Regions from separate parts of the Clostridium sp. CM042 genome, predicted to be linked through region 3. Evidence: predicted binding sites of a transcription regulator. Region 3 holds the regulator's gene; each other region holds the start of a gene.

Region 1 (10,319 bases), 1.6 Mb from region 3:
TAAATGATATTAGTGGTTTCGCAAGCGGTGCTATTCAGACTGATGGTTCATCTGTAGTATTGCCAGGTATTGCTACTCTAAACAATGCTAAATTAGACATGCTAGCAGATTTTGACTGTAATTGGTACGTCGACTACAATTACGAAAACATTGATGCTGAAACAGAATCACCTATAGGTACATTAAAAATTCCATGTGTATTATTACATGATAATCTCCCAGTGGATTCAAGATCGATCTTAAAAAGATCCGTTGAATGCTTTAAAACAACCCTTCTTAATTTATTCAAAGAAAATCCATCATCTTTAAATTCTTTTGATTTTGAATATAAAGATATTGATGAGCTAATGCTCACTTCTGCCACTGAGTTAGAATTTTGGGTAAAAACACCTAATGATAAGGCTGATATAGAAGAACTATCTACTTCTCAAGTACTAAAAGAACAATATTGGAGTAAAACTAAAGGAAATGTTCGAACAGCTCTCGAGCAAACGCTTCTTCTAATGGAAGAGTATGGTTTTGAGCCTGAAATGGGCCATAAAGAAGTTGGTGGAGTAAAAGCTCAAATAGGTGAAGCTGGTACTCTAACACATATTATGGAACAACTTGAATTAGATTGGAAGTTTTCAAACGCTCTTCAATGTGCAGATAATGAGCTATTTATCAGAAATTTAGTAAAAGAAACTTTCAGACTTAACGGTCTAGATGTTAATTTTCTAGCAAAGCCTGTACATGATGTGGCTGGAAGCGGTGAACATATTCATGTTGGAGTAGCTGTAAAATTAAAAAATGGAAAGAGAGTTAACTTATTCAATTCAAAAGAAAAACATTTTTTAAGCACTTTAGGTTATGCTTCCGTGATGGGCGTACTTAAAAATTATGAAGTAATAAATCCATTTGTTTCCTCAACAAATGATGCTTTAAGAAGATTAAAAGTTGGTTTTGAGGCTCCTATTTGCATAGTAACTTCACTTGGTCACAGTGTAGATATTCCGTCGAGAAACAGATCTATACTTTTGGCATTAATAAGAGACCTTGATAATCCCCTTGCTACAAGATTTGAGCTTAGATCTCCATGTCCACATACTAATGCCTACTTAGCTTTATCTACTCTATATATGACAATGCTCGATGGAATTGTATATGCAATAAAGAACAATAAATCTGAAGATGACCTTTTGAAAGAATTATCTAAAGCACCAGGAGACGACAGTGATTATTTAGAAAAAGATAGAGCTTACAGAAGTGAAGAAGATGTATTTGAATTCTATACAGAAGAAGAGCGCGGAAAATATTTTGGAAAAGCACCTAAAACTGTTTATGAAAATGTTCGTACATTAGAAGAATATCCTGAAAAAGTTAGGGTCCTTACAGCTTCCAATGTATTTACTACTAGCATAATAAATAGTTTTAAAATGGCAATAACCACTAGATGGGTTACTGAAATAAATAATAGATTATTAAACAATTATGCAGAAGAAATTCGAAAATCTAAAATGATTCATACTGTTGAAAAGGCTTTAGATTTAGATTTAGCAAATTGGCAAAAAATTAATGATCTTAGACATTCTCTTATGAAGGATACTTATTCTAAGAAAAGCCTATTTACTAAAATAAAAGAAGCTTCTAAACTTGAAAACTATGAGGAACTTTCATCATTACAAATACAATTAGATGCACAAATGGAAGAGCTCAGGCTTTATTATTCTAACTATAAAAAGAATTTGTTAGATATTTAATAAAAAAACAAAATTATATATTACGAATTATAAACAACGTATAAAATATTCTTTTACTACACAATATATTAATTTTAACGACATTTCAGAAGGAAAGTCTCCCACTTCTATAAGTGGGAGTTACATACCATAACAAAGAGAAAAGATTTAACAAAAGGAGAATTTACATGAAAATAACTTGGTTAGGTCATTCATGCTTTCTTTTGGAAGATTCAAAAGGTGTGAAGCTTTTAACAGATCCATTTGACAATACTGCGGGGTATGATATTTATAAAGGTAGTCCAGATATTGTAACTATAAGTCATCAACATTTTGATCATAATTATATCAAAGAGCTAAAGGGTAATTATGAAATTATAGATAAAATTGGTATGTCCACTTCACATGATATACCTATAAAAGGTACCCCTTCTTATCACGACAAAAATAAAGGTGCAAAACGTGGCGATAATATAATATTCACTTTTAGAATGGACGGGTATTCCTTATGTCACTTAGGAGATCTAGGCCACACTCTTTCAAATGATGATATGGCCTCCATTGGAGATGTAGATATATTGTTTATCCCAGTAGGGGGTAATTATACAATTGATGGCAAGAAAGCGTCGGAAGTTACTAAAAAAATGACCCCCAAAATAGTTATACCTATGCACTATAAAACTTCACGACTATCGCTTCCATTAGAGGGAGTAGAAACATTTCTTATGTATATGAAAAACGCCTCAAAAATAGATAGTAATACTTTAGTTATTAATGATGAAATAAAAGAATCCATGTCTGTCAAAATATTAAACTATATTTAGAAAGAAAAGCCCACCATTTAAAAATAAGTGGTGGACTTTCCTTTTTAATTTCACATTGGATCAAATTATTAATAATGAATTTTATATTTATTTATTCCATAATACAATTTGATTTTCTAAAATACTTTTTTGAACATCAATGATTCTCTGATTAGAGGATCCAGTATACTTACTAGCGCCTACCTTTAATTCTTTATCAAATTTACCATCAATAAGTATGTCAATACAGCTTAGTAGCCTTAGTTTATCGCTATCTCCGATATGTATTAGCTCTTCAAAAGTGTATCCACTATAACACCAAATATTTAATCCCTGGACCCTTAATTTCTCTGACAATTTCGATAAAGCTACCGCACTCTCAAAAGGTTCTCCTCCTGAAAAGGTAACCCCTTTTATTATGGGAATATTATTCTTTATTTTTTGCGCAATATCATCTATTGAAGTAGACTCCCCATAATTAAAATCTTGCATAAACTCATTTTGGCAACTTTCACAGTTATGCATGCAGCCAGACACAAAAATTACAGATCTAAGTCCGTCTCCATTAACTAATGAATTGTCTAAAAACCCACCTATTTGAAGTTTCATTCAATCCCTCACCTTTTATAAAATAAGCAACATGAAAATAATGGGCAATTGCTTAATACAATTGACCATTATTTTTATCGTACTTAGTTTATTTTTAATATGTAGATGCATGACCCGCAGTATGAGATATTCTATCTGCTCTCTCTGCTGTCTTCCCACTACCAAATCTCTCATCCAAACTTAAGTAACCTGTTACTCTTGAAATCCCTTGTATATTATGACTTCCACATTCGCTGCATTTATGCGCTCCACTTTGGAGATATGTTCCACAGTCTTTACAATATCTTATATGGAAATTTATGCCCATATAACTAATGTTCGTTTGCTTATATGCATAATCTAATATGTCCATTATAATTTCTTCTGTTGGATAATCGTCAAGTTCTATATAACTAATATGTCCACCATTGCATAATTTATGATAAGGCGCTTCAATATCTATTTTTTCCTTAATTGATATTGAATACCCTACTGGAATATGATAACTATTCGTATAATATTCTTTATCAGTAACCCCTTGAATTTCACCAAATACAGCCTTGTCTTGAAGTATAAATCTACCACTTAATCCTTCAGCCGGCGTAGCATAAGTACTCCAATTAAGCTTAGTTTCCTCTATTAGCTTGTCAGTATACTTTCTTATATAGGATATTATTTCAACCCCTAATTTTCTGGTGTCCTCGCATTCTCCATGATGTTTTCCAGTTAGGGCTACTAACGTTTCTGCAAGCCCTATGAAACCAATACACCATGATCCATTCTTTAAAATAGGTTCTATGGAATCCTCAGGCGATAACCCTTCACTACCTACCATAAGACCTTGACCTGCTACAAAAGGTAAATCCTTAACCCTTAATTTTTTTAACACATCATATCTATGCATAAGTGCTTCTCTAGAAAGTTCTAACTTACTATCAAGTAATTTATAAAACTTATCTACGTCTTCCTTAGCTAATATACCAAGTCTAGGAAGATTTAAAGTTACTGGAGCAATATTTCCTCTCCCTTTTGTTCCTGCCTCTCCATTTACATTAGAACAAACATAAGTACGACATCCCATAGTAGCCGGCGTAATCCCTTGATCATAGTAAAATTTATTAAAATCAGAATCCAAATTCATAAAGGTAGGATTCATTCTCCTACTAGCAACGCGACAAGCAAGCTTATATAAGTAGTGATATGGATCGGTCTTTTCTCTATTGACACCTTTTTTAACTCTAAAAATTATGTTTGGAAATACAGGTTGTTCTCCTTTTCCAAGTCCTTTTTCGTATTCAATTAAAAATATTTCACATACGAGTGCTGCATCTTTAGATTCTGGTATTCCAATATTCATTGAACTAAAAGGTACTTGTGACCCCGCTCTGCTATGCATTGTATTTAGGTTATATACTATACCTTGCATAGATTGTTCTACAGCTCTTCTTAATTTACGTTCCGCAAATTCGCAAATTTTGTCCTCATCTACACCAAGCTCTCTAATTTCTTGTCTAATTTCTTGCCTTGTATATTCTATGAATGCTGCCATGTCATTGTCAAAATCCGGATGTGATTGACCTCCAAACATATCATTCTGCGTTGATTGAAGTAAAATGCATGAAAGTTCTGCTGCAGACTCTATCCTTTTTGCTTTTCTTATATATCCGTATCCCGTATTAAATCCTCTTTCTAAAACTTCTCTTGTTGGTATATGCAAACAATTCACAGTTAAATTATAACTATCTAGATCATGGTAATATACGTCACCATTTTCATGTACTTTTGCTAAATGCTTAGGCATCATAGATAAATTATGCCATTTGTTAGATTCACTAGCAATTCTAAGTAACTTAGAACTAAAGTTATTACCCACATTAGCATTATCTCTATCTGTCTCTACTCCTATTTTTTCTATAGCTTTCATAAGGTCTGATTTTATTGCTCTAATCTTGTTACGTTCGCGTCTATAATTAGAAAAAGCTACTCCAATAGCCTTATGACCATTTTCTAAAAGTGTACCTTCAACAATATTCTGTATTTCTTCAACAGTTAGTTGCTGTTTCTCCAAATCCTCAATTTTTTCTATGACCTTTTGAGTTAGCTCTATAACTTCACTTTCTTTTAAATTAAAAGCGATCTCATCCATCGCTCCCTTTATGGCATTTGTAATTTTTATTGAATTGAATTGAACCTCTCGTCCATCTCTTTTGGCAACATGTAGCATATTTCGAACCTCCCGAACACAATATCTTGTACTTTGCTTATTATACTCTAGTAAAAAATTTATATCAATTTGTAAATTAACTTCTATCATATAATACAGGCAATTAATTTTTAGTTACCTCGATATCCTTTGATTTTTTATAGTTATCACCTTATTAACATAATTAGTTAACCTATCCACTGAATTTTGATAATATCCTCCTGCTAAAAACTTTAAAAATAAAATAGTATAAAAAATATATTAAAAGCCAAACTATATATATACAATTTAAATTAAAAACTATTATAAATAATAAAGTGTTGTAGGTGAAGATATTTTTATAAAATAAACTGTGTATAAATATGTTTCAGTAAAAAAATAGTATAAATACATAAATAATATTATTTTTTTCAAAAAACTATTTAAAAATCCACCAAAGTGTAGTATTATAATAGTTATGTTACAAATGTTACAAATTTTTTTATTCAGGAGGAAAGTTATATGAAAACAGGTACAGTTAAATGGTTTAATTCAGAAAAAGGGTTTGGTTTCTTATCCGTAGAAGGAGAAGAAGATGTATTCGTACATTTTTCAGCTATTCAAGGAGACGGATATAAATCTTTAGAAGAAGGACAACAAGTTCAATTCGAAATAACTACTGGCGCTAGAGGCCCTCAAGCTTCAAACGTTACTAGATTATAATTCAAAATCTAATCTATAATATATCATTAATTATAGATAAACCACCTATCACTTTGTGATAGGTGGTTTTAGTTTATTAATAATATAAGCCATAATATCTCGCACGCAAATCTATTTTATTTTATATTATTCATAAAAATATTATCACTTTCATGAATATAATAGTATTCTTTGCTAAAACTATTATAAATATAGTTTATATATTATGAAAGGATGTTTTTATAATGTTTGGAAAAATAATAGATATGAGCAATACTGATGCTTTTATAAATTTTTTAAATGGGACTAGTATAAACGTAAGTGTTTCTCGTTTACCTAAAAATTCAAAAATAGGAGATACTATCGATTTAAATATTGATGCTCCTACTAATATGCTTAACGATACAATGATAAATTTTCTTTAACGACATTTCTGAAGGAAAGTCTCGCTCTTCTATAAGAGGGTTGGACACAGTCTATAACAAAGAAAAAACTTAAGCGGGAGTATAAATCTCCTTCTGAAGTCATTAGAGTCACTTAACAGAAGATGATTTAACAAAATTTTTAATAATAAAAAACTGTATTTATTCTACAAATACAGTTTTTTATTATTTTTTGGAATATTATTAAAATCCATTAGGTTTTTTATCTTCAAAAGTTTCACTCTTCCATACCCCTTTATCATATTTCGCTACTACGTAATATTTTTTTTCGTTCTCATTTGATTTATTCTTAATAGTCACAGAGGATTTGTATATAGTTGCTTTGTATCCTTCCGTTTTAACACTTATTAACTTATCATATCCTGTATTTTTATCTTTTACTAATAGTGCATTAAAATCATTTAACAGCTTACTTTTAAATGATTCTAAATCAGTTGATAGTATAAATTTAGCTACTTCATTATCTTCATTTATATCGACAAGTATTTTTTTGCTTTTATCATCATCCTTTATATACTTATCTAATACCTTTAAAATCGAATCATAATATACAGTTTCAAAATCTATAGGCTTTCTAATATTCCAAAAGTTTTCTATGATATCATTGTCGATCCTTTTAGATACAATATAACTTTTATCTGCACTATATAAATTAGCTCCATCTTTTTTATCAAGTCCCGCTATATAACTAAATTTATGGACTTTATCGACACCTTCATACATTTCAAAAATATAATCAGCCTCTAGTGTTGATTTTTCATTAACTTCCTTAGCTGAAGATAAAATTTCATACAAATCTTTTATAGCTATCTCATCCGTAACCACAAATCTAAAGCTTTTATCTCTAGTACTTTGTATTATTATTTTTTTAATTCTTCCCTGATTAATGTACTCAAAATCAACATTTTTCACTCCAAGCTTTACTTTAATTTCATTAAAGCTTTTACATCCAGTAAATATAAATGAAGATATAATTATAAAGCAAAATATAATGAGCTTGTTTTTATTTTTAATCATTTGTTATCCCCCTAGCTAATTCCTCAAATATTATTTCCACAAAGTTTCTTTTATTCTTTTAAAATTAAATATTAGAATTCCAATAATTACAATAAATAGACTAATGAATTGAGATGTGGAGAATATAGATACACTGCCTCTAGGGTCATCTCTTAAATATTCTATTAAAAATCTACCTATGCTATATACAATAAGATAAAGAGAAAATAATCTTCCATTCTTTCTTTCGCGTCTATCATACCAAAGTAAAAAAAATGCTAAAATAAAATCAAACACCGAAGAATAAATTTGCGTTGGATGAATATGCACATTCTCAGGCGCAAATAGTGAATTATGGAATTCTATTCCTATTGGTAGCGATGTAACCCTACCGTAGCAACATCCAGCTAGAAAACACCCTATCCTACCAAATCCTTGTGCCAAAGGAAGACTTGGAATTGCTAAGTCTAACACACTAAGTGTATTCCAATCTTTTTTCTTACTATATAAATGTACTGCTAATATGCCCCCCAGAATAGCTCCATAAATAACAAAACCATTCCCAATATTTTTTAATACTAAGGGGTGCCCTATTATGTACTTAATGTCTGTTATTATGTACATTACCTTTCCGCCTATTATCCCACAAATGATTACTAATATAGCCATATCCCAAATATTATCTTCACTATACTGTTTTTTCTTGCCTCTATATGATAATAAAAAAAGTGCTGCAATAATCCCTATCGTTATCATTAATCCATAACCGTAAATTTTGACAAAATAAAACTCAAATAATACTGGTTTCATTTCTATCCTCCCTATTAAAATTCATCACCCTTTTATTCGCTTTATTTAAGCTGATTAGCACAATAAAATACTAAGAGAAGCATGATTGCTCCTCTTAGCTCATAACTCGTTAAACCATCACCTGCGGTGGTGCAATATAGTAATGGACTATCTTTTAAATATCATTAAATAAATTATAATACTTTAAAAAGTTTTAAGCAACTCTAATTAATTTTATACTACATTTGGATAAATGTCTAAGCCACCTTATTGAACTTTTAAAGTCTCAACTATACTTTCAAAAATAGCTCCATAAGTTTCTTTAAAATTAACATCCCTAGTGAAAAATGAAACTCTATAAAACTCTTTTCCATCATCAATAAAATATTCATAGGCCTTGTACCAATTATCACCAGTTACATTAATTAAGTATTTCACTAAGTATGTTTTCTTGCCATTTATAATAGTGTCATCTATTTTATAATTTCTAATCGCATTTTGCTCCTGTGATATCTCTTTGCTATTACCTAAAAATGCTTTTAAGTCCTGTTTACCTTTCCAAACTTCTACAAAGCCATGAATCACTGCATCCTTTGATTGAAAATCATTATGATACATAATCTCACTACCAGAAAATTTTTTTTCTTTAGTTGTCCATCCAACCGGCAATTTATAACTTACCTTTCCGTCTATAGCTGTATAATCATTAAGCAACTTAATATTATTCTCCACAAGAATAGTAGTTTTTAACTTGTCATCAAATTGTTTTGATATCCCCAAAAGCGTGATCATCAGTCCGAGGATTATTACTATAATTCCAACTTTTTTTCTGTTTATAAGTATAACCTTCAACGTACCCCTCCACATATTAATATTAATATACTATATGATACACGTTAAAAGAATATTAAAAAATTAAATGTGCGACTAAATTATTTAGCCACACATTTAATTTTACATATATTATTTTTTTAAAGGTACAACAATTGTAGAGTTTTTAAAATCATAAAACATCAGCCAATATCCCATTTCATCATTTTCTTTATCTGAAATCCAACTTACAAAACCAGTTTTTCCTCCATAGGGTTGATGAGCTTTAGCTCTGCTTCCAGGTATTCCATAAACAATATATTTCATTTTCCCACTTGAGTCACATTTATATCCTAGCATAAATGATTTATAGTTTCTAATATACGGATAATAAGAAATCATAGGGTAATATGCTATTGAATATTTGTTATAGTCACTCAAATCATACATATTCTCTAAGTTTCTTACAGGTACTTTATACCATTTGCACCATTTAATTTCATTAGAAAAATCAGGTACTTCATCAAAATCTTGCGCTACCGCCTTGAAGAATCCTCCCATATCGCCTTTAGGATATTCCCCTTTACAAGAATTTTTCTCCTTATAATTACACTCATCTTTTTTATCTTCTTTATGTTGTTTTTTATTCATATCTCTATTTACATCCAAAACATCTTCAGGTTTCTTAACTTCAATTTTTTCCTCTAATTTGTCTGAAATCTCACCATCTTCGATATTAACCCTTTTCTTAATATCTTCTTCATTTACATTCTTTTGTTCTTCTATCGGTTCAACATTTTCAGCAATAACCTTTTGCCTAGTATCTACCTCTTTGTCAGCTTGTTTATCTACAGTTACTTGAGTTTTTAAAGGTCCAACCTTTTCGATATTAACTCTTTCCTTTGTATCTTCTTCATTTACATTCTTTTGTTCTTCTATCGGTTCAACATTTTCAGCAATAACCTTTTGCCTAGTATCTACCTCTTTGTCAGCTTGTTTATCTACAATTACTTGAGTTTTTAAAGGTCCAACCTCTTCGATATTAACTCTTTTCGTTGTATCTTCTTTTTTATCCGCTACTTCATCTACATTCTCCTGAACCTCTAAATGTTTAACTACTTCATCACTTTTCACTTTAATTAATTCAATACTTTTTTCATATTCATCAAATTCATTGCTTATATCATCTGTTCTAGTTTCCTTCTTTTCCTTATTACTCTCCGCTAGTTTATAGTTTTTCCACTCATTTGGTTTGTCTGTTGTTGAAAATCCGCTCATTATTGAAATC
Region 2 (10,319 bases), 960 kb from region 3:
AATATATATTTTTATTTGTGTTTTATTATCAATTTGATCGCTAAAAGCTTTGAGAAAATAAAATTTAATAGCATAAAAAAACATAAAACTAGAGAAGAGGCAGATGGGTATATATTTAAAGTAGCTACGGATTGGTCTAATTTTGTACTGAGGGTTGCAGGATTAAATTTAACAGTCGTAGGAAAAGAAAATATACCAAATGAGCCTTGTGTTTTTGTGGGAAATCACCAAAGTAATTTTGATACACCGGTGATATTATCTAATATGAATAGACTTACTGGTGCAGTTGCTAAAAAAGAAATGCAAAAAATACCAATAATGAGCTATTGGATGAGGCAAATACATTGTGTATTTATGAATAGAGAAAATCCAAGAGAGGCTTTGAAGGCAATTGCAGAAGGTGTTGAAAATTTAAAGAATGGATATTCTATGATTATTTTTCCGGAAGGTACTAGAAGTAGAAGTAACGATATGGGGGAATTTAAAAAAGGTAGTATGAGGCTAGCAATAAAGGCAGGGGTACCTATTGTTCCTATAACATTTTATGATACTTATAAAGCGATGGAAGGTAACAATGGGAAAATTAAAAAGGCAAATGCTAAGCTTATAATAGATAAACCTATATATCTTGAGGGTATGTCAAAGGAAGAAAAAGCAAATATTTCAGAGGTAGTACAAAATATAATCCAAAATAATTTAAATAAGGAACGTGATTAAAAATAGATTTACATGATTACTTGTTATTTATTTAAATATTTCTAAAGAAAGAAGCAGCATAATGCTGCTTCTTTAAATTATGCTATAGATTTATTAGCATAATTGTAGCCTTGAAAATAGATAAGCACACTGCAAGTGATGATTAATCGTGTCTTTTGGTTATTAAATCCTCAATAATAGATATTTTACATTGTAGTAATGCGTTTTCATTTTCTAGTTTTAGTATATCGTTGTCTCCTTCTTTATGTTTACGAGATAGAACATTTAAAGTTTTCTGTAATTTCCTGTTTGTACTTGCTTTTTCTTTGATAATTGGTTTATATATTTTGCTTAGAGTAAAATTCTTATTGATTAATAAGTATATTTCATTATAAAATACAATTATATATAATTTGATTTTTTTACATATGTAATTTAAGCTAGAAATAATAAAATCTATAAATTTATTCATCTATAATCACCTCAATTACATTCTACCTAAAGAATACTACGAAAGGCAAGGTAATAATAATGGATAAAAATAATAAAAATTATTATTTAGAGCGTATTAAAAGTAAAATTGATAGGTTGGACCTTAGAAAAAAGCAATATGAAGTACAACTAGTCCAGCAAAACAAGTGTCTGGAGAAAAATAATTATGATAACCAAAAATTAAAATTTGAAAATAGTATTTTACATGATCAATATAATAGTCTAATAACATTGCTTGAAAAAGAGGGAATAATTTTTGAGGTGAATTTTAGTAAATATACGCCTCATCAATGGGAAAATTTACTTATTATAAAAGCGTCAAAGGGATATGAAATTCAAACTAAAGCAGGAAGTAGCTTAATAATGCTAGATGAAAAATTTTCAAGTATTATACAAGATATAAAGAAAAGAGATTCCTATAGTTTAATTGTGATAAGAGTTACAGATAAAACATCTTTGGTTCAGTTAAGATTTAATTAAATCTTAATATAAAAGAAGCTGAATTTGAAACTTCAGCTTCTTTTATATTGTATAGAAATATTTATTTGAAAATTATTTAACCTCAGTTCTATCGCTGTCGCTAGCTCTGTCTCTTCCTAAGAAAGATAAAGAGTATAGACCGCATAAACCTACTAGAGCGAAAATAATTCTCGTAAATGCTGTTCCAGTACCAAATAGGCTTGATACTAGGTCAAATTTGAAAAATCCAATTAGTCCCCAATTTATAGCGCCTATAATAACTAATACTAATGCAGTACCATCTAATGCTTTCATTGTAAACATCTCCTCTTTCATAAGTCTTAGTATTATTGTTTACAATTTTAAAAAAATTATTACTAAATTAAAAAAAAAAATTATTTCACCATGTATTTCACAGTGGATTACCTTCCCTGATCCTATAAAGCAGATAATCATAATATCGCCTCCAATTTAATAAGGTTTTAAAAAACACCCCAAGTAACTGAGAGCCTGATATTCCTGTATAACTGTCTCATTAATAAAGATATGAGCATAGAAAACACTTTATCGCATTATATAATAATTGTTTAACATAAACTTTTTTTAATACAAATATAAATAGATAAATTAATGCATAAGCTATTGATATATATTAAAATATGTTTGATAATGTATAGTATACATTTATTTATAGAAAGATAGTTAAACACTATCTATAGAAAAGGGAGGGATAAAATATGAATATCTTAATACAAATACTTAGCGTTGTGGCATTTGCAATTATTGTCATTGTAATATATAATGTTTTAAAAAATTATGTACTAGATAAGATAAATATTAACAAGTGGATAGTGCTTTTATTAGCTATGGCAATATATGTGGTTCCTGTGCTCATATGGCCTAATATTATAAATCATGCAGTTTACTATATAATGACTGGAATATCTGCTATTATGATTTTATGGTTTACGGATTTATCAGGTTTTTTAAAAAATACAAGTATTTTTAAAAAAAATTCAACAAGCATAAGTTCTGGAAAGACTGATGCTAAAAAAGATAATAAGGACGATATAGTAATTAGGCCGAAGGCTAAACCTAATAGGAATAAAAATAACAAAAAGTAACAAAAAGTAATAAAAAGTAATAAAAAGGAGTACAAATTTCCCATAGGGAAATTGTACTCCTTTTGAATGTTTTTAAATGTTCAGAAGTTTTTATTATTCTTTTAAATATATGGATCAATCCTAGTAGTTGTAGGTTTATTCTCTGAAAAAGAAAAATGGGCATTGGGATCACTTATTTCTAGAACAATTATAATTGCTACAAATTTTAAAACGGCAATAAATAAAAAAATCACTATTTATTTTTAAATTATAAATAGTGATTTCATATTTTTTTTATAGAACGTAACCTGATTGTATTAAAGCATAAATTAATTGTTTCAGAACACAACTTAAGTGTCTTATAACATAAGTTAATTGTATTTGTACTATTGTGAAATTTTGATTTGACGCGGTTAACTACATCCAGTAGTAGTTCCACATTCAAGGCAAACTTTACAAGTACCGTTTCTAACAAGCCTAGTACTTGAACAATGAGAGCAGGTTTCAGAGTATAATCTTTCTCCTTGGATAGTGCCTGTGCTTATGTTAGTAGGGGAGAGAACATTCTCAGCTTCTGCTAGGCCAGTTGAAATTTCAGTCTCATCAGGCATTAGTGGATTTTTAGGTATATTAGTGTTGCCGTAATTTTCAGGTTTAATTTGACATCTACTATAATCTCCTAGTTCTATATCAATAATCTTACTAATTAAATCAGATATAGAAGAAACAGATTTAATATAAGGATGCTTTTGTACAAAGCCGTAAGGTTCAAATTTTTGTCCGCGAAGCATTTTAGAAATAGCTTCCGCAGGTACATGATGCTGAAGCATTACTGAAATTGCCTTCGAAAGAGAATTCAACAATCCAGTAATAATAGTACCTTCCCTATCTGTAGTTATATATATTTCAGAAATTTCTCCATTTGAACGCCTGTTTACCGTAGTATAGACTTTTACATCATCAATTTGAGCAGGATGAGTGGTTCCATAACGTATCCCAATTGGCTTTTCTCTTGTAGATTGATTTGAAGTTTCTTGTAATGACTTTGCTTTCTTTAAAAGATCATCATATGATAAATCCTCAAGTAACAGTTCTTTATCAACAGATAAAGTAGTGTTTAAAGGTTGACTTGCCTTTGAACCATCTCTATATAAGGAGATTCCTTTCACGCCTAGCCTCCAAGAAGTTAATATTACTTCTTTAAAGTCTCCTATAGTAGCATTTTTAGGTAAATTTACAGTCTTTGATATAGAACCTGATATCAAAGGCGTTATTGCTGCCATCATGAGAACATGTCCCATAAATGAAATATATCTTTTTCCACTACCACATTTGTTTGCTGTATCGAATATAGGCAAATGTTCTACCTTTAAATGGGGAGCACCCTCGATTTTCCCATCAATAATTTTTTCATATTCAAAGCCGTTTTCATCAACCTTTTCTTTTCTTAGAATATAATCAAGAATATCATTTGTTTCAATTTCGGAATATCCAAGATTATCCAATGAATCTTTAATTACAGGGTTTACGATGGTCATAAATCCACCACCAGATAATTTTTTATAAATAAAATGGCTAAAATATGGCTCTACTGAGGTTGCACCACAATCCATTGCAAAAGAAATAGTACCAGTAGGAGCTAAAACTGTAACTTGAGCATTTCTAAAACCATATTTTTCACCACTGCTTAGTACTTTTGACCAACAGTTTTTTAAGGTTTCACTTATATTCCCTAGGGAATCATTACTTAAAATATCATGGTTAACTTTTATAGGATCATAATTTAAATGTTCGTATTTACTATTTAGAGCTCCAGCAGCTCTTGCATGATTTCTTATAACTATTTGCATATATTTTTTGTTGATTTCATATTTTTCAAAAGGGGCTAGTTCTTTTGCAAGTAGTGATGAAACATAATAAGCCTGTGCAGTCATTATTCCACTAAGAGATGCAGCTATATTTCTAGCATCTTCTGAGTCATAGGCATAGCCCATTACCATAAATAAAGAAGCTAAATTTGAAAGCCCAAGGCCTGTGGTTCTAAATAAATAACTTTTCCTTGCTATATCTTCAGTTGGAAACTGGCCCCAATGAATGGAGGATTCAAGGACTAATTGAGTAAGTCCTATTAGATGGACATATCCATCTACATCAAATTTCTTAGTCAAAGCATCATAAAATTTATAAATATTAATAGAAGCTAAATTACAAGATGTATCATCTAAAAAAGCATATTCTCCACAAGGATTAGTCGAATTAATTCTATTATGTTTAGCATTAACTACTCCATCTTCTCCACCAGGGCAAGTATGCCATGCATTAAAGGTGTCATCAAACTGGGGAGCCGGGTCAGCGCATTGCCAAGCAGCGTTGTTAAAGGTATCCCATAGCTTCTTAACACTTATTTCTTCATCAACTGAGGAATCACATCTTCCTTTAAGAGTAATAGTCTGATTAGGACTTTTTGATAAGGTATCAACTTTCATCATAAATTCATCTGAGAATCTTATGGAGTTGTTTCCGTTTTGGCCAGACACAGTCTCATAAGCCTCTCCTTCAAAGCTACCATCATAACCCATTTTAGTAAGAGCACGTACTTTATCTTCTTCTTTAGCTTTCCAAGTCATAAACTCCATTATTTCAGGATGATTGATATCAAGGCATAACATCTTAGCAGCACGTCTTGTAGTTCCACCAGATTTTATAGCTCCAGCATTTCTGTCAAGTCCTCTTAAAAAGCTCATAAGACCTGATGAAACACCACCACTAGATAATCTTTCACCTATACCTCTTATGGAGGAGAAGTTAGTTCCGGTGCCAGAGCCACCTTTAAATAATTTAGTCTCTGTTACATACTGCTCAGAGATTGAATGATTGCCAAGTAGTTTATCTTGGATTGAGAGAATGAAACAAGCTGAAGCTTGAGTCCTTGTATAAGCATCTTCGCTTTTAACTAGCATCTTTTCTTTTTCATCATAATAAAAATTATTTAAGGATTCGCCTTTTATACCATAGGATAGGTTAAGGCCTGTATTAAACCATTGAGGAGAATTTGGTGCAAACATTTGATTTAAAAATGCATATATTAATTCATCATAAATAATGCTTTTTTCCTCTTGAGATTTAATAATGGTCTCATCAGTCAAGGATTCACACCAAAAATTAACAAGCCTATGAGCTACCATTTTCATACTATCTTCATAACCTTGTTTATTATTAACACCAGATTTCCTGAAATATTTTGAAGCAATAATATCGCAAGAATTTTGTGAGTAATGCTCTGGAAATTCTAAATCCTTCATATCTAGAAGTACTTTATTAGTTTTATGGTCTTTTAAAAAAACATTTACCTTTTTCCATTTAAATAAATCAAAAACAGTAATAGTTTTATCTTTTTCTAATTCCGTTGTGTAAAATCTTTTGATTAAATTTTTTATCTCCGCCATAATTAATACTAGCTTAAAAAGCTAGTATATTCACCTCCTATTAGTTGCATAATAATTAAGATTAAATCTAAATTATGTAAAACATACTTCTGTATGGTCTATATTACTACACTAAAAAATTTTCTTGATTATCTAGTTTAATATTATGTGTTAAAATAGTGTAATACCATATGTAGTAATTTGAGAAAAGTTTATTACTACAGATGGTATTATATAATAAAATCAAATGAAAATCAACATTAAATATTAACCAACAATATGACGAATAAACGGCAAATTTATATAAAAAAGGGGTATAATAAATATATATATATTATTTATTATTTTGGAAGAGGTGATGATGAAATTATGATACATCAATTTAATGGAAAAATACCTAATGTACATAAACATTCTTATATTGCTAGCAGTGCAGACGTTATAGGAAATGTATCTATAGGAGAGTACAGTAACATTTGGTTTGGAGCTGTATTAAGAGGTGATTTGAATTCTTTGTCTATAGGTGCATATACAAATATTCAAGACAATTGTACAGTACATAATGATGATGAATTTTCAGTTAATATTGGAGATTATGTAACTATAGGACATAATGCTATAATACATGGTTGTAAAGTTTCAAGTTATACTCTAATTGGAATGGGAAGCACTATACTAAATGGAGCTGAAATAGGGGAGTATACTATAATCGGCGCTGGTAGCTTAGTCACTCAAGGCAAGAAAATACCCACCGGGGTTCTTTGTATGGGAGTGCCGGCAAAGGTCATTCGTGAACTAACTACAGAAGAAAAAGAAGGATTAAAAAAATCAGCTCAGCATTATGTAGAGCTTTCAATGAAATATAGTACAAAACAAATAAATGAATAATCATACCTTAATTTAGATTGTTATGGAGTGCAAAAAATGATAAGATTAAATGGAATAGGAAAGATAACGGATGAGCAGAAATATAAATATATGTTCATAGAAAATATTCAGTACAATATGTTGATAAATTTAACAAATATATAGATTGGTCAAAAGTTTAAAAAAGGTAGGAGATAGTAAATGATAAACATAGGAGAATTTAATAATTTAAAAGTAGTACGACGAGCAGAATTTGGGTACTATTTGGGCGCTGAGACAGAAAACACTAGTGATGACATATTATTGCCAATGAAAAGCACTTTAGGTAGAGCACTTAATATTGATGATGAAGTTGAAGCCTTCGTATATAGAGACTCAAGTGATAGGTTAATTTCAACTTTGAAAAAACCTCTTGCAAAGGTTGGTGATTTAGCTTACCTTAAGGTAATTGACATGACTACAATAGGGAGTTTTGTACAAATCGGGTTAGAAAGAGACGTATTAGTTCCTTTTAAGGAAGAAAATTACAAATTAGAAACAGGTAAAAAATATCTTTTCTATATATATTTAGATAAGACTGGAAGAATAGCGGCCACTACTTTTATTGATAAATATTTATATGATACAGATTCATATGATATTGATGATGAAGTGGAAGGAACAGTATACGGAATTCAGACTAATGGTACCGTAATGATAGCTATTGATGATATTTATAGAGCGGTTATTCTAAGAAATGAGAATTATACGAGTATAATTCCAGGAGATAGACTAAGTGTACGAGTGAAAAAATATTATGAAGATGGCAAAATGGACGTAACAGCAAGAAAGCCAAGACTAGAAGAAAGAGATGTAGTTGAGGAACAAATATTAGAATATTTAAAGAGTTACGATGGCTTTATGCCATATAATGATAAAAGTTCTCCAGATGATATAAAGAAAACATTTAAAACCAGCAAAAACGCCTTTAAAAGGGCATTGGGTGGCCTTATGAAAAGTAACCTAATTGTTCAAGATGAAGAAGGTACTAAATTGAAATAATTAGATTTTTATAAAATAGTAAAAGGCTGATGAATTAATTCATCAGCCTTTTACTATTTAATGTGACTTATACATTAGATGAGCTACGTTTAAATATTTTTGTGATTTCATTAAAGAGTAATGGCATTAAGGCTAGAATAGTAACGATACCCCAATCTGCTAAACTTAAAGCATGAACACTAAAAGCATTTGCTAGAGGTGGAATAGTTATTATCAAATCTTGTAGCAGTATACCAAGAACTATAGCCCCAATTAAATATTTGTTTGAAAATAAACCTATTTGGAATATGGATTTTTTTTCATTTCTCATATTTAAAGAATGAACAAGCTGAGAAACACTAAGTACTACAAAGGCCATAGTTTGCGCATGCCTTAAAGCATCTTGTGAAATGTTTTTAGGGAATAGTGGGAATAAATTAGTTGTTCCACTATAATATTTTGCACCTACTATGAATGCTGTTAAAGTTACTACACCGATTAACAATCCGTTAAGAAGTAAACTTAATGTTGCACCTTTAAATAAACTATCATTTTGGTTACGTGGTTTATATTTCATTACGTCAGGGTCACCAGGATCTACACCTAAAGCTAAAGCTGGAAGCGTATCTGTAATTAAGTTAACCCACAATATATGGATAGGTCTAAGTGGCGATGCCCAACCTAAAAGTATTGCAAGAAATAACGCTATAATTTCTCCAGCATTGCAGGAAATAAGAAATACTACAGTTTTCTTGATATTCGTGAATATGTTTCTTCCTTCCTTTATAGCAGAAACAATTGTTGAAAAGTTATCGTCTATTAATATCATATCAGCAGCACCTTTAGATACATCAGTACCAGTTATACCCATGGCTACACCTATATCTGCCATTTTCAAAGATGGTGCGTCATTTACTCCATCACCGGTCATTGATACAATGTTTCCTTTGGATTTAAGAGCCTTTATAATTTTTACTTTATGTTCTGGGGACACTCTTGCGAATACCCTTATATTATCAATTTTACTACTTAGTTCAACATCCGAAAGTTTATCAAGCTCAGAGCCAGACATAACTGCTAGAGAATCTTTAGTAATATTAAGGTCTTTGGCTATAGCAAAAGCTGTGTTTTGATGGTCCCCGGTTATCATTACAGTTTTTATTCCGGAATTCGTACACTCAGAAATAGAATCCTTAACTTCCAGTCTAGGTGGATCTATCATACCTACCATGCCAATAAGTATTAAATTACTTTCTAAAGAATCAATATCCACATGAGAAGTTGGAAGAATTTTATAAGCTGCACCTAGAACTCTTAAAGCATCATCAGACATTTTATTAGACACATCTAATATCTCTTTTTTTATGACTGGAGTAATTTCTATTATATTGCCTTTAATACAGGCTTTAGTACATAGTTTTAACAGATTATCAATAGCCCCTTTTGTCATTACGTAATATTCATTTTCATATTTATTTACAGTAGTCATTAATTTTCTATCTGATTCAAAAGGAATCTCATCAATTCTTTTATGGTTTTTTTCTAAGTCGTCTTTAAATATATTGTAGTTTACCCCAGCTACTAGTAAAGCAATTTCAGTGGGGTCACCAGTTTTTGAACTTTCAGAGTACGTAGCATCATTACATAAAATAAGATTTTCAAGTAAGAGCTTATGCTCATTGTCATTAATGTTTAAAGTGTCTATATTGCCTAAGAGACCATCTGCATAGAATTTTGTTACAGTCATTTTATTTTGAGTTAATGTTCCTGTCTTGTCTGAACATATAATGTTTACTGAACCTAAAGTTTCAACTGCGGGTAATTTACGTACAATGGCATTCTTTTTTATCATTTTTTGAACACCCATAGCAAGTACTATAGTGACTATAGCAGGAAGACCCTCAGGTATCGCAGCAACAGCTAAACTGATCGACGTAAGTAACATTTCAAAAATATCTCTTTTTTGAAGAACGCCTACTATAAACATAAGAGCACATATGAGTAGGGCGCCTATTCCTAGGTACTTGCCAAGTTCAGCCAGTTTTTTTTGTAAGGGGGTCTGGTCGTCTACTTTTTCATCTAACATTTTAGCAATTTTACCTATTTGAGTATTCATTCCAGTAGATACAGCGATGCCTATACCTCTACCATAAGTTGCGAGTGTAGACATGAAGAGCATATTCTTTTGATCACCTAGTGGGATATTATCGCCAGTTAAGACTAGGGAAGCATCTTTATCTACTGGCACAGACTCTCC
Region 3 (10,319 bases):
CTACTATTGAACAGCTTGAGCTTCCAGATGTTGTTAGGGTTCTTACCACAAAGCAAAGAGGGCTAGTTTTAGTGACCGGTCCTACAGGTAGTGGTAAAAGTACAACTCTCGCTGCTATGGTTAATGAAATTAATTCTACTAGAGCATGTAATATTATAACACTCGAGGACCCTATTGAATATTTACACAAACATAACAAATCCATTATTAATCAAAGAGAAATCGGAAAAGACAGTAAAAATTATAAAAATGCCTTAAGGGCTATTCTTAGAGAAGATCCAGATGTTATATTAGTAGGTGAAATGCGAGATCTTGAAACGATTTCTATTGCTATTACTGCAGCTGAAACTGGACATTTGGTTTTCTCTACGCTACATACTATAGGTGCAGCAAAAACAGTAGATAGAATAGTTGATGTATTTCCTCCATATCAGCAGCAACAAATTAAAGTTCAATTATCTGCGGTAATGCAGGGGATAGTCTCTCAACAATTAATACCTAAGATAAGTGGAAGAGGGAGAGTAGCGGCGCTTGAGGTAATGATATCAACTCCAGCAATTCAAAACCTTATTCGCGAAGGCAAGACACATCAATTACAGTCTTGTGTTCAAACTGGAGGGAAATATGGTATGAAAACTATGGACATGTCAATCGCAGAGTTATATAAAAAAGGTATTATATCTAAAGAAGAAGCAATTACTTACTCAGTCGACAATGAGATGATTGTAAGAATGCTATCACTTTAGTAAATAATTTTAAAATAAGCTAAAAGCATAGATAAAGTATAGCTTTCAGCTTTATTTTTAATTCAATGTAAAATTAACCAAATTATATACTATTTGGTTAATTTACTTAACAATATGATATTGCTTTTTCTATATTTTGCTATTATAATTAGTCTTGAAGAACAAGTTAGCTTTTTAACATCATTAATATAATGTAGTTTACTAATTTGAAATTAAGTTTATATATATCCGCAAATATACAATAAAATGAAATTAATTTTGATTATATTTAAATTTATAATAAATATTTAAAAAAAATATTTAAATTAAAAGGAAAATTTATTTTTTTGTTGAATATATACACTTAAGGTTTCTCTTATGAGGGGGGATAAACTTAATGAATGAACAAATAGTAGGAATTGATTTAGGATCATCAAAAATATGTGGATCAGTTGGTAAAATCAGTAGTAATGGAAAACTTCAGATTATAGGCATTACATCAGTTGTATGTAGTGGTTTAAATAAATCAGTTGTAATAGATATTGATAGTACAGCTGAAGCTATAAAAAAATGTATTACACAATTAGAGCGTATGACAGATACACAAATCAATGAAGGGTATATATCTTTACCTGGAGGGATTTGTGAATTAGTAAGAAATACAGGTATGATTGCGATATCTTCTGAAGACAGAGAAATCAAACAGAGTGACGTGGACAGGGTAATTGAAGCAGCTAAACTCATCTCAGTTCCGCCCGATAAAGAAATAGTAGGCGTTGAGCCCGAACAATATATTGTTGATGGATATGATAATATCAAAGACCCTATAGGAATGAGTGGTGTAAGGCTCGAAGTTGAAGGACAAGTAGTCATGGCACAATCTACAGTAGTTAGTAATTTATTGAAAAGTTTGAAGCGAGCTGGAATTAAAGTTAATGGTATAGTACTTCAACCATCAGCTATATCAGAGTCTGTATTACGAAAAGAAGAAAAAGACATGGGCATAGCACTAGTTGATGTTGGAGCACAAACTATTGATATTTCTATTTACAAGAGTGGAAAATTAAAACATACTTCTATTATTCAATTAGGTGGAGATAACATAACCAATGATATCTCAGTTTGTCTTAAAGTTCCTTTTAGCGAAGGTGAAAGATTAAAGCTTAAATATGGAAGCTTAATTAAAGAAAAAGGAGAAAGCGTTGAGAAAATTAGAGTCAAAGATTCTTATGATAATTTAATGGAAATTGATAATAATTTATTAGTTGATATAATTTATGCTAGAGTAGATGAGTTATTACATTTAATTAAAAGAAACTTAGTGAATAGCGGATTTTATAAAGAAACTTCTGGAGTAGTAATAGTTGGTGGAGGTATCGCTTTATTTAGGGGCACTAATGAACTAAGTAAAGATATACTCGATAAGTCAGTGAGAATAGGTTCACCAGAGTATGTAGGAGCAGCTAGTCCTATATATGTTACAGCAGTAGGTATAGTGCTTCAAGCTGTTAATAATATTAAAACTAGTAATAGTTCATTGGAAGAGTCAGATGAACATTCATATGATAACAAATGGTCAAAAAACAAAAATATAAAAGTGGAAAAAGGATTTGCATCAAAAATAAAAGGTTTTTTTGCAGATTTTTTCTAAAGAGGAGGTAGTGTTGTGCTAGATTTTGATGTTGATGTTCAGGAATTTGCTCAAATTAAAGTAATTGGGTGTGGAGGCGGAGGAAACAATGCTATAAACAGAATGATTATAGAAGGACTCAAAAACGTGGAGTTTATAGCTATAAATACGGATAAACAAGCTTTAATTCTTTCTCATGCAGTTCAAAAAATTCAAATTGGTGATAAGCTAACTAAGGGGCTAGGAGCAGGTGCTAATCCAGAAATAGGTATGAAAGCAGCAGAAGAAAGTAAAGAAGAAATTTCTCAAGCAATAAAAGGAGCGGATATGGTATTTATTACTGCAGGTATGGGAGGCGGTACAGGTACTGGAGCTGCACCTGTAGTTGCAGAAATCGCTAAATCCATGGGAATACTTACTGTAGGAGTTGTAACAAAACCATTCCCTTTTGAAGGCAGAAAAAGGATGATTAATGCTGAAATCGGAATAAAAACTCTTAAAGAAGTAGTAGATACTTTAGTAACAATACCAAATGAAAGATTATTAACAATGGTAGATAAGAAAACTACATTGATGGATTCTTTCAAAATGGCAGATGATGTTTTAAGACAAGGTATACAAGGTATATCTGATTTGATTACTATACCCGGTCTTGTAAATTTGGATTTTGCAGATGTGAGAACAATTATGCTTGCTAAAGGTCTTGCACATATGGGTGTTGGTAGAGCCGCTGGTGATAATAGATCTCAAGAGGCAGCAAAACAAGCTATTTCAAGCCCGTTACTAGAAACTTCTATAGTCGGTGCTACAGGGGTACTTTTAAATATTACTGGTGGAATGGACTTAGGTTTACTTGAAATAAATGAAGCTGCGGAAATTGTACAAGGAGCAGCTGATCCAGATGCTAATATTATATTTGGTGCAGTTATAGATGAAGACCTAAAAGATGAAATAAGAATAACAGTTATTGCAACCGGTTTTGAAAGTGATAAAGTTGTGCAAAATAAAACTGTGCCAAAGCCTAAAGTAAAAGAACCAGTTAATCCTATTGAAGAAGTTGCATATACTAAAGAGTATGGAGATTCTGATTTAGAAATTCCAGCTTTTTTAAGAAGACAAAGCAAGTAATAAATAGTAAAGTGCCTTTTGGCACTTTATTTGCGTTTAGGGCAATTTTAATTGCTAATAGGACATAATGTCTATGCAAATTCACTGCGTTAACTTAATGCCGTTTTAGAGGTGATAGTTAACGTAGCGAATTTATAGGTAATGGTCCTTTTTTATTTTGTAACTTTTAACATAATATGGGAAAAAATGATGTTTTATAGAAGAATAAAAATAAAAAAATGTTGTAAAAAATGACAAAATTTTGATTGAATAAGTTATATAATATTTTTAAAGGAGGAAGAGCAAGTGATAGTATATATAGATGTCCTTATATTAGTGAATTTTATAGTTAATCTATTCATATTGCATGTTACAGTTCAAATATTAAGAAAAAGAGTAAAGTTTATGTGGATGTGTGTATCAAGCTTTGTAGGTAGCTTATATGTTTTAACAGTAGTGTATCCAAAGCTCAAATATCTAACATATTTACCTTTTAAAATATTAGTACCCGTTGTAATGATTTTAATTGTTTTTAGAGAAAAAAATATTTTATTTAATATTAAGGCTTCTTTAATATTTATATTATATTCAATACTTTTAGCCGGAATGTGTTTATTTATACAAATGAATAATAGTAAAGATATGTCATTTGATATAATCATAATAAATTTTCCTTACGAAAAATTAATGCTTTCAGTAATGATAATTTATATATTGATATACAGGATCATGATTTTTATTAAGGATAGAAAAAAAATATCAACACTTATATACACTGTTGATATAATAAATAAAAGCTATAAAAAAACTATTAAGGCATTTTTAGATACTGGAAATGAGCTTCGTGAACCTGCTACCAATTTACCTGTATTAATTGTTGAACGGGATATTTTAAGCGAAATTTTGCTAGAAAAAAATAATACCTATTTTATTCCTTATAATGTAGTGAATGGAACTAACGGAAGACTCATAGGGTTTAAACCACAGTATATTAATATTCATATTGATAAAAAAAATATTGAAACAAGAGATGTAATTATAGCCTTTTGTGAGTATAAATTAAGCAAAGATAATGACTATAACGCTCTTATGTCTAGAGGTATACTTAGTTAGTAGGGTTAATAGAAATGATTACTATGTGCTAATAATAGAGATGGGGAGGAAATTATGTTCAATTTTAAAGTGATGTTAAACAAGTTATTTGCTAAATTCAAAATATTTTCAAACAATTTGTTTTATATAGGAGGGAATGATGCATTACCACCTCCTTTAACTAAAGATGAAGAGTATGAGTTAGTAGTTAAATTAGATACAGGAGATAAGCAGGTGAGAGCTACCTTAATTGAAAGAAATTTAAGACTGGTAGTATATATAGCAAGGAAGTTTGAGAATACAGGTTTAAATGTTGAAGATTTAATTTCTGTAGGAACCATAGGGCTTATAAAAGCAGTTAATACTTTTGATCCTGAAAAGAACATTAAGCTAGCTACATATGCTTCAAGATGTATTGAGAATGAAATTTTAATGTATCTTAGGCGAAATAGTAAAATTAAAACAGAAATTTCTCTTTACGAGCCCCTAAATGTTGATTGGGACGGTAATGAATTGTTACTCTCAGACATTATTGGAACGGACAACGATGTGGTTTACAATATTATTGAAGAGGATGTAGATAAACAATTGCTTTGGCTTGCTATGCAACGTTTAAATTCAAGAGAAAAAGAAATTGTTCAATTAAGATTTGGCTTAAACGGAACCATAGAAAAAACACAAAAGGAAGTGGCTGATATACTCGGAATATCACAATCTTATATCTCAAGGCTTGAAAAAAGAATAATAAAAAGATTACAAAAAGAAATTAATAAAATGGTGTAGGGGCCTCCAGTAGGACCCTTTTTATAATTATATTTTAGAAACCAACTATAAAAGCTCTTATTTCAAAATTAAATATTAGTCAAAATGAAATAAATAAAGAAATGTTCTAATTATAAATAATATTTTTAATAACTTATGAATATGAATAATATAAAGTGCTAGGACTCTAAAAATAGAATTGAATAGTGACTAGCTGTTTTAAAAACCGGTTTTACGAAAACTTAGTGGGGGTGAATAAAATGGAAAGTTTAATGTTTGCAATAAATAATTTAAGACAGATGGAAATTATAGATATAAATTCAGGCTCAAAAATGGGATATATCAAAGATTTAAAAGTTGATTGTGAAGAATATAGAATTATTTCAATCCTAATGCCAACCCAAAAGTCATCTTGGTTCAATAAAAATAATAGTGTTGAGATACCTTGGGAAAAAGTAAAGAAAATTGGGGTGGATGTTATCCTTGTAGATGGTAGTGATGTAAATATGGAAAACGAATAGGAAAAAGTGTATAATGTTAGTATATTTGCTAACTATACTATGAAAAGGACGTGAAGGCCATTGAAATGTCCATATTGCAGCTGTGAAGAAAGTAAAGTAGTTGACTCTAGATCAACAGATGATAATATTGCAACTAGAAGAAGAAGAGAGTGTCTAAGTTGTTTTAAGCGATATACTACATATGAAAAAGTGGAAGATGTACCTATCTTAGTAATAAAGAAAGATTTTAATAGAGAATATTTTGATAGAACGAAAATATTAAATGGTCTTATGAAGGCATGCCAAAAGAGACCGGTATCAAGAAAACAAATTGAAGCTATTTGTGATGAAGTAGAAAAACAGTTAAATAATGAAATGCTTACAGAAGTGAAATCTGATTATATAGGAGAAATCATTATGAGCATATTAAAAAATGTAGATGAGGTATCTTATGTGAGGTTTGCTTCAGTTTATAGGCAATTCAAAGATATTAATACATTCATGGAAGAGATAAGAAAATTAATGTCTAAGGAATGAAAATGCCTTTAGGCATTTTTTTTTAGAAATTATAATTTTTTTAAAACTACGAGAAAATTATGGCTGAAGAGCTAAATATATTAGGGGTACATGGGGGCACATATTGGAGACTGATGCTATGAAACTAGCAGGTAAGTAATAGAACAGTTTACTAGTGAAGATATTTATAGTAATATTAAGACTAATAATAATAAACAAAAGAAAATGTATTATTGTTTATTAAAAACAATAAACTAACGCTGGAATATGGAGGGATTAACATGGCTGAAGAAAAAATATTAGTGGTGGATGATGAGGAACATATACAAGAGTTAATCAAATTTAATTTGGAGAAGAATGGTTATAAAGTTATGTGTGCTGACAATGGTATAGATGCTATAAAACTTGCTAAAGAACAATTGCCGCAATTGATGTTACTAGATTTAATGTTACCTGGAATGGATGGCTTAGATGTGTGTAAGGAAATTAGAAAAGATTCAACTATGTCAAATATGCCAATAATAATGATAACAGCAAAAGCAGAAGAAATAGATAAAATAGTAGGACTTGAGCTAGGGGCAGACGATTATATTACAAAGCCATTCTCAGTAAGGGAGTTAGTAGCAAGAATCAAAGCTATACTTAGAAGAATCAATATGCAAGCAGTTGAAAAGTCTTTTAGTGTTGGAAATTTGAATATTGATTTTGGTAAGCACGAGGTTATTAAAGGTGAAATCAAAATTGATTTAACATTAAAGGAATTCGAACTACTGGAAATCTTGATAAAGAATAAAGGAAGAGTTATGACTAGAGACTTTTTATTAGATAAAATATGGGGTTATGAATACTTAGGAGAAACAAGAACTGTTGACGTTCATATAAGACATTTAAGGCAAAAAATCGAAGAAGATGATAAAAATCCAATGTATATCCAGACTATTAGGGGCATAGGATATAGATTTAATTTTGGAGAGTAATTATGAAAAAAAAATTACTTATATATTTGTTAAGCACTGTGATTTTTATATTTGTGGTAGTAACTGCATTATTCACGTCTATTTTTAATTATGAATACCAGCAGAATTTAAAAGGGAAGCTTCAAATGAATAACAATATGATTATTAGATTATTGCAAAGTAATAATTTAAGAGACCCTAAGAAATTTTTTATGGAGAACTTAGAAAGTTCGCAGCTAAGAGTTACCTACGTTGATAAGAATGGTAAAGTTATTTATGATTCAAATGTAAGCGGGGAAACTATGGATAACCATAATGATAGGCAAGAAATAATAGACGCAAGAAAAAGTGGCAGTGGATTTACAGTGAGATATAGTAAATCTACTGATCATAATATGATGTATTTTGCAACTACTTTTGGTGATGGATTTATTATTAGAAGTTCTATGCCTCTTGAAATTGTAAATGGATTAGGTAGTAAATATTTTAAGCTTTACATCTTAGCCATAATTTTTTCAGCAATAATGTCAATTTGGTTTTCTCTAAAACTATCCCATATTATAGTAAAACCAATTACCGACTTGATTTTTATTACTTCAAGAATTAGTAAGGGCGAATTTCATAGAAGAGCTAGGATATTATCAGATGGTGAAATAGGACAACTAGCTAAGAATTTTAATGAGATGGCGGATAAACTAGAGTCTACATTGAATGAAGTTACAGACAAGCAAAACAGGCTAGAGGCTATTTTGCAAAGTATGGATAGTGGAGTCATTGCTGTAGATAGAAAAAATAAAGTTATAATGATTAATCCATATGCTAAAAAAACATTTGGAATTACTAAAGATATTATAGGACAAAATCTCCTGGATAATATAAGGGATTTTGAATTAGAAAATATCTTCCACCAAAGTGATAATGATTATAAAGAAATAAAGATAGTTTGGCCACAAGAAAGAGAGCTTAGAATAAAAACTACAGATATAATTAACAGAAGCGAACATATAGGCACTGTGGCAGTTGTTCAAGATATTACAGAAGTGAAACAATTGGAAAATATGAGAACACAATTCGTTGCTAATGTTTCTCATGAACTTAAAACACCTTTAACATCTATTAAAGGGTTTGCAGAAACTCTAAAATATGTTGATGATGCTGACACAAAGGAAAAATTTTTAAATATAATCAATGAAGAAGCTGAAAGATTAACTAGATTAAGTACAGATATTTTAACACTTTCACATATAGAACAACAAAAGGAAATTAAAAATGAAAAAATTGACATTAATAAAATTGTAGAAGATGTCTACAACTTAATGAAAAACATAGCAGAATTAAAAGGAATCCAGTTATCAGTTGAGCAGCAGGACGTAAAAGCAATAATAGGTGATGCTGATAGGTTTAAACAAATGTTAATTAACTTAGTAGATAATGCAATAAACTACTCAGAAACAGGAGATAGTGTTAGTATTGGAATGGAGAGCAAAGATGATAGATGCATTCTATGGGTTAAGGACACTGGGTTTGGAATAGCTAAAGAACAAATTCCACGCATATTTGAGAGGTTTTACAGAGTGGATAAGGCTCGTTCTAGATCAAAAGGTGGCACAGGATTAGGACTTGCTATTGTTAAGCATATAGTACTTAAATTAAATGGAAAAATATATGTGGAAAGTCAGCTAGGATTAGGTAGTAAATTTATAGTTGAAATTCCGTACGTTAAATAAAAATAAAGCTATCGCGTTATTTAAAATGGATCCTATGTCAAGGACATTTAAAAAAGACTATGCAACTAAAAGTTGATTTCTGTATTGTACAGGAGTCAACTTTTTTAATCCCCATTGATATCTATAGTTGTTATAATAATCCATATAATTATCAATTAGATTCTGTAAATCAGTAAATGTATCACAACTTTTATAGTCAATCTCATCCTTCATATGACCAAAAAATGATTCTTGTGGGGCATTGTCCCAACAGTTTCCTCTTCTAGACATTGACTGTCCAAGTTTATATTTTTTAAGTAGTTTTTGAAATTTGGGACTGGTATAATGAGCCCCTTGATCAGAATGTATAAACGATTCTGAAGTCAATAATTTCTTATGACGTCTAATTAATCTTTCAATCGTTTCCGTTGCAATATCTAATGTAATGCGCTTAGACAGGTGGTATGAAAGTATTTCGTTTGTAGAAGCATCTTTAATTGTTGATAAATAAGCCATACAAGAAGCTCCATATGGCATATAAGTGATATCCGTTAACAAAACCTTTCCAGCTATGTCCTGTTTGAATTTTCTATTTAAAAGATTTGGTACAACAGTATGTTCTCGAGTTGCTTTCATCATCCTACGATAAGGATTTGCTTTCCTAATTGGACATTTGATATTATATTTACGCATAATTCTTTGAATACATTTTCTATTAATAATTAAATTGAACTCTTGCTCGAGTACCATCTTAATAGAACGTGAACCCTTCTTGTAACCCCTATGTTCAAATGCCTTAAGAACTATTTTCCTTAATTGTAAATCTCTTTGTTCTCGAATATTACGTGTAGATTCTGATTTTAGGTAATTATAATAACCTGATCTTGATACTCCAATTACACCACATAGATGTCTAATCATATTTTTATATTTAGATTTAGAGAGAATGTTCTGAATAAGTGCAAAAATTGAAGAGATCCTTAAACTACCGTTTTTCACCTGCCTTTCTTGCAGCTCGATTTTTTTTAATAGTTCTGCTTCTGCCTTCCAGTATTCAATCTCAGCATCTTTTCTTGTGATTATTTCTTCTAGGGTTAATTCACGTTTAAGTGGGCGTCCACTGCTGAATTTTCTAGTATCTCTAAGGCCTAATTCGCCAGATTCCTTATAAGCCTTGCGCCACCTCTTACTAGAAGACTTGATTCTAGTATTACCAAGTGTTTCTATATCGAACCCTGCATCTTGAAAAATCTGAGACGATAATTTCCCCATTATATGCTCAGCTACAAATAAGGATTTGAACTCATCTGTATATGTAATTCCTT

What was found. Region 3 encodes NrdR, which represses ribonucleotide reductase genes. Its sites were predicted from a motif close to CACNANATNTNGTG; they were not measured.
Region 1: a site for NrdR is predicted at 5,351-5,364, ahead of nrdD (anaerobic ribonucleoside-triphosphate reductase). Genes of this name have one in related genera too.
Region 2: a site for NrdR is predicted at 6,361-6,374, ahead of ACWJJ7_RS07970 (vitamin B12-dependent ribonucleotide reductase). Genes of this name have one in related genera too.

Annotation. Positions count from the first base shown of each region.
Region 1 is NZ_CM143646.1:2,299,622-2,309,940, forward strand. Features, by position in the region: gene ACWJJ7_RS10870 (type I glutamate--ammonia ligase) at 1-1,739, shown strand, start outside; gene ACWJJ7_RS10875 (MBL fold metallo-hydrolase) at 1,907-2,542, shown strand; gene nrdG (anaerobic ribonucleoside-triphosphate reductase activating protein) at 2,630-3,130, opposite strand; gene nrdD (anaerobic ribonucleoside-triphosphate reductase) at 3,225-5,333, opposite strand; gene ACWJJ7_RS10890 (cold-shock protein) at 5,814-6,014, shown strand; gene ACWJJ7_RS10895 (hypothetical protein) at 6,239-6,418, shown strand; gene ACWJJ7_RS10900 (hypothetical protein) at 6,620-7,453, opposite strand; gene ACWJJ7_RS10905 (prolipoprotein diacylglyceryl transferase) at 7,484-8,242, opposite strand; gene ACWJJ7_RS10910 (hypothetical protein) at 8,489-9,073, opposite strand; gene ACWJJ7_RS10915 (DUF7922 domain-containing protein) at 9,185-10,319, opposite strand, start outside.
Region 2 is NZ_CM143646.1:1,679,224-1,689,542, reverse strand. Features, by position in the region: gene ACWJJ7_RS07995 (lysophospholipid acyltransferase family protein) at 1-717, shown strand, start outside; gene ACWJJ7_RS07990 (hypothetical protein) at 860-1,168, opposite strand; gene ACWJJ7_RS07985 (hypothetical protein) at 1,228-1,668, shown strand; gene ACWJJ7_RS07980 (DUF378 domain-containing protein) at 1,741-1,962, opposite strand; gene ACWJJ7_RS07975 (hypothetical protein) at 2,385-2,771, shown strand; gene ACWJJ7_RS07970 (vitamin B12-dependent ribonucleotide reductase) at 3,164-6,196, opposite strand; gene ACWJJ7_RS07965 (gamma carbonic anhydrase family protein) at 6,545-7,063, shown strand; gene ACWJJ7_RS07960 (CvfB family protein) at 7,244-8,083, shown strand; gene ACWJJ7_RS07955 (cation-translocating P-type ATPase) at 8,151-10,319, opposite strand, start outside.
Region 3 is NZ_CM143646.1:715,392-725,710, reverse strand. Features, by position in the region: gene ACWJJ7_RS03440 (type IV pilus twitching motility protein PilT) at 1-746, shown strand, start outside; gene ftsA (cell division protein FtsA) at 1,123-2,376, shown strand; gene ftsZ (cell division protein FtsZ) at 2,392-3,483, shown strand; gene spoIIGA (sigma-E processing peptidase SpoIIGA) at 3,769-4,575, shown strand; gene sigE (RNA polymerase sporulation sigma factor SigE) at 4,630-5,337, shown strand; gene ACWJJ7_RS03415 (YlmC/YmxH family sporulation protein) at 5,577-5,837, shown strand; gene nrdR (transcriptional regulator NrdR) at 5,898-6,353, shown strand; gene ACWJJ7_RS03405 (response regulator) at 6,614-7,309, shown strand; gene pnpS (two-component system histidine kinase PnpS) at 7,312-9,015, shown strand; gene ACWJJ7_RS03395 (IS3 family transposase) at 9,073-10,319, opposite strand, start outside.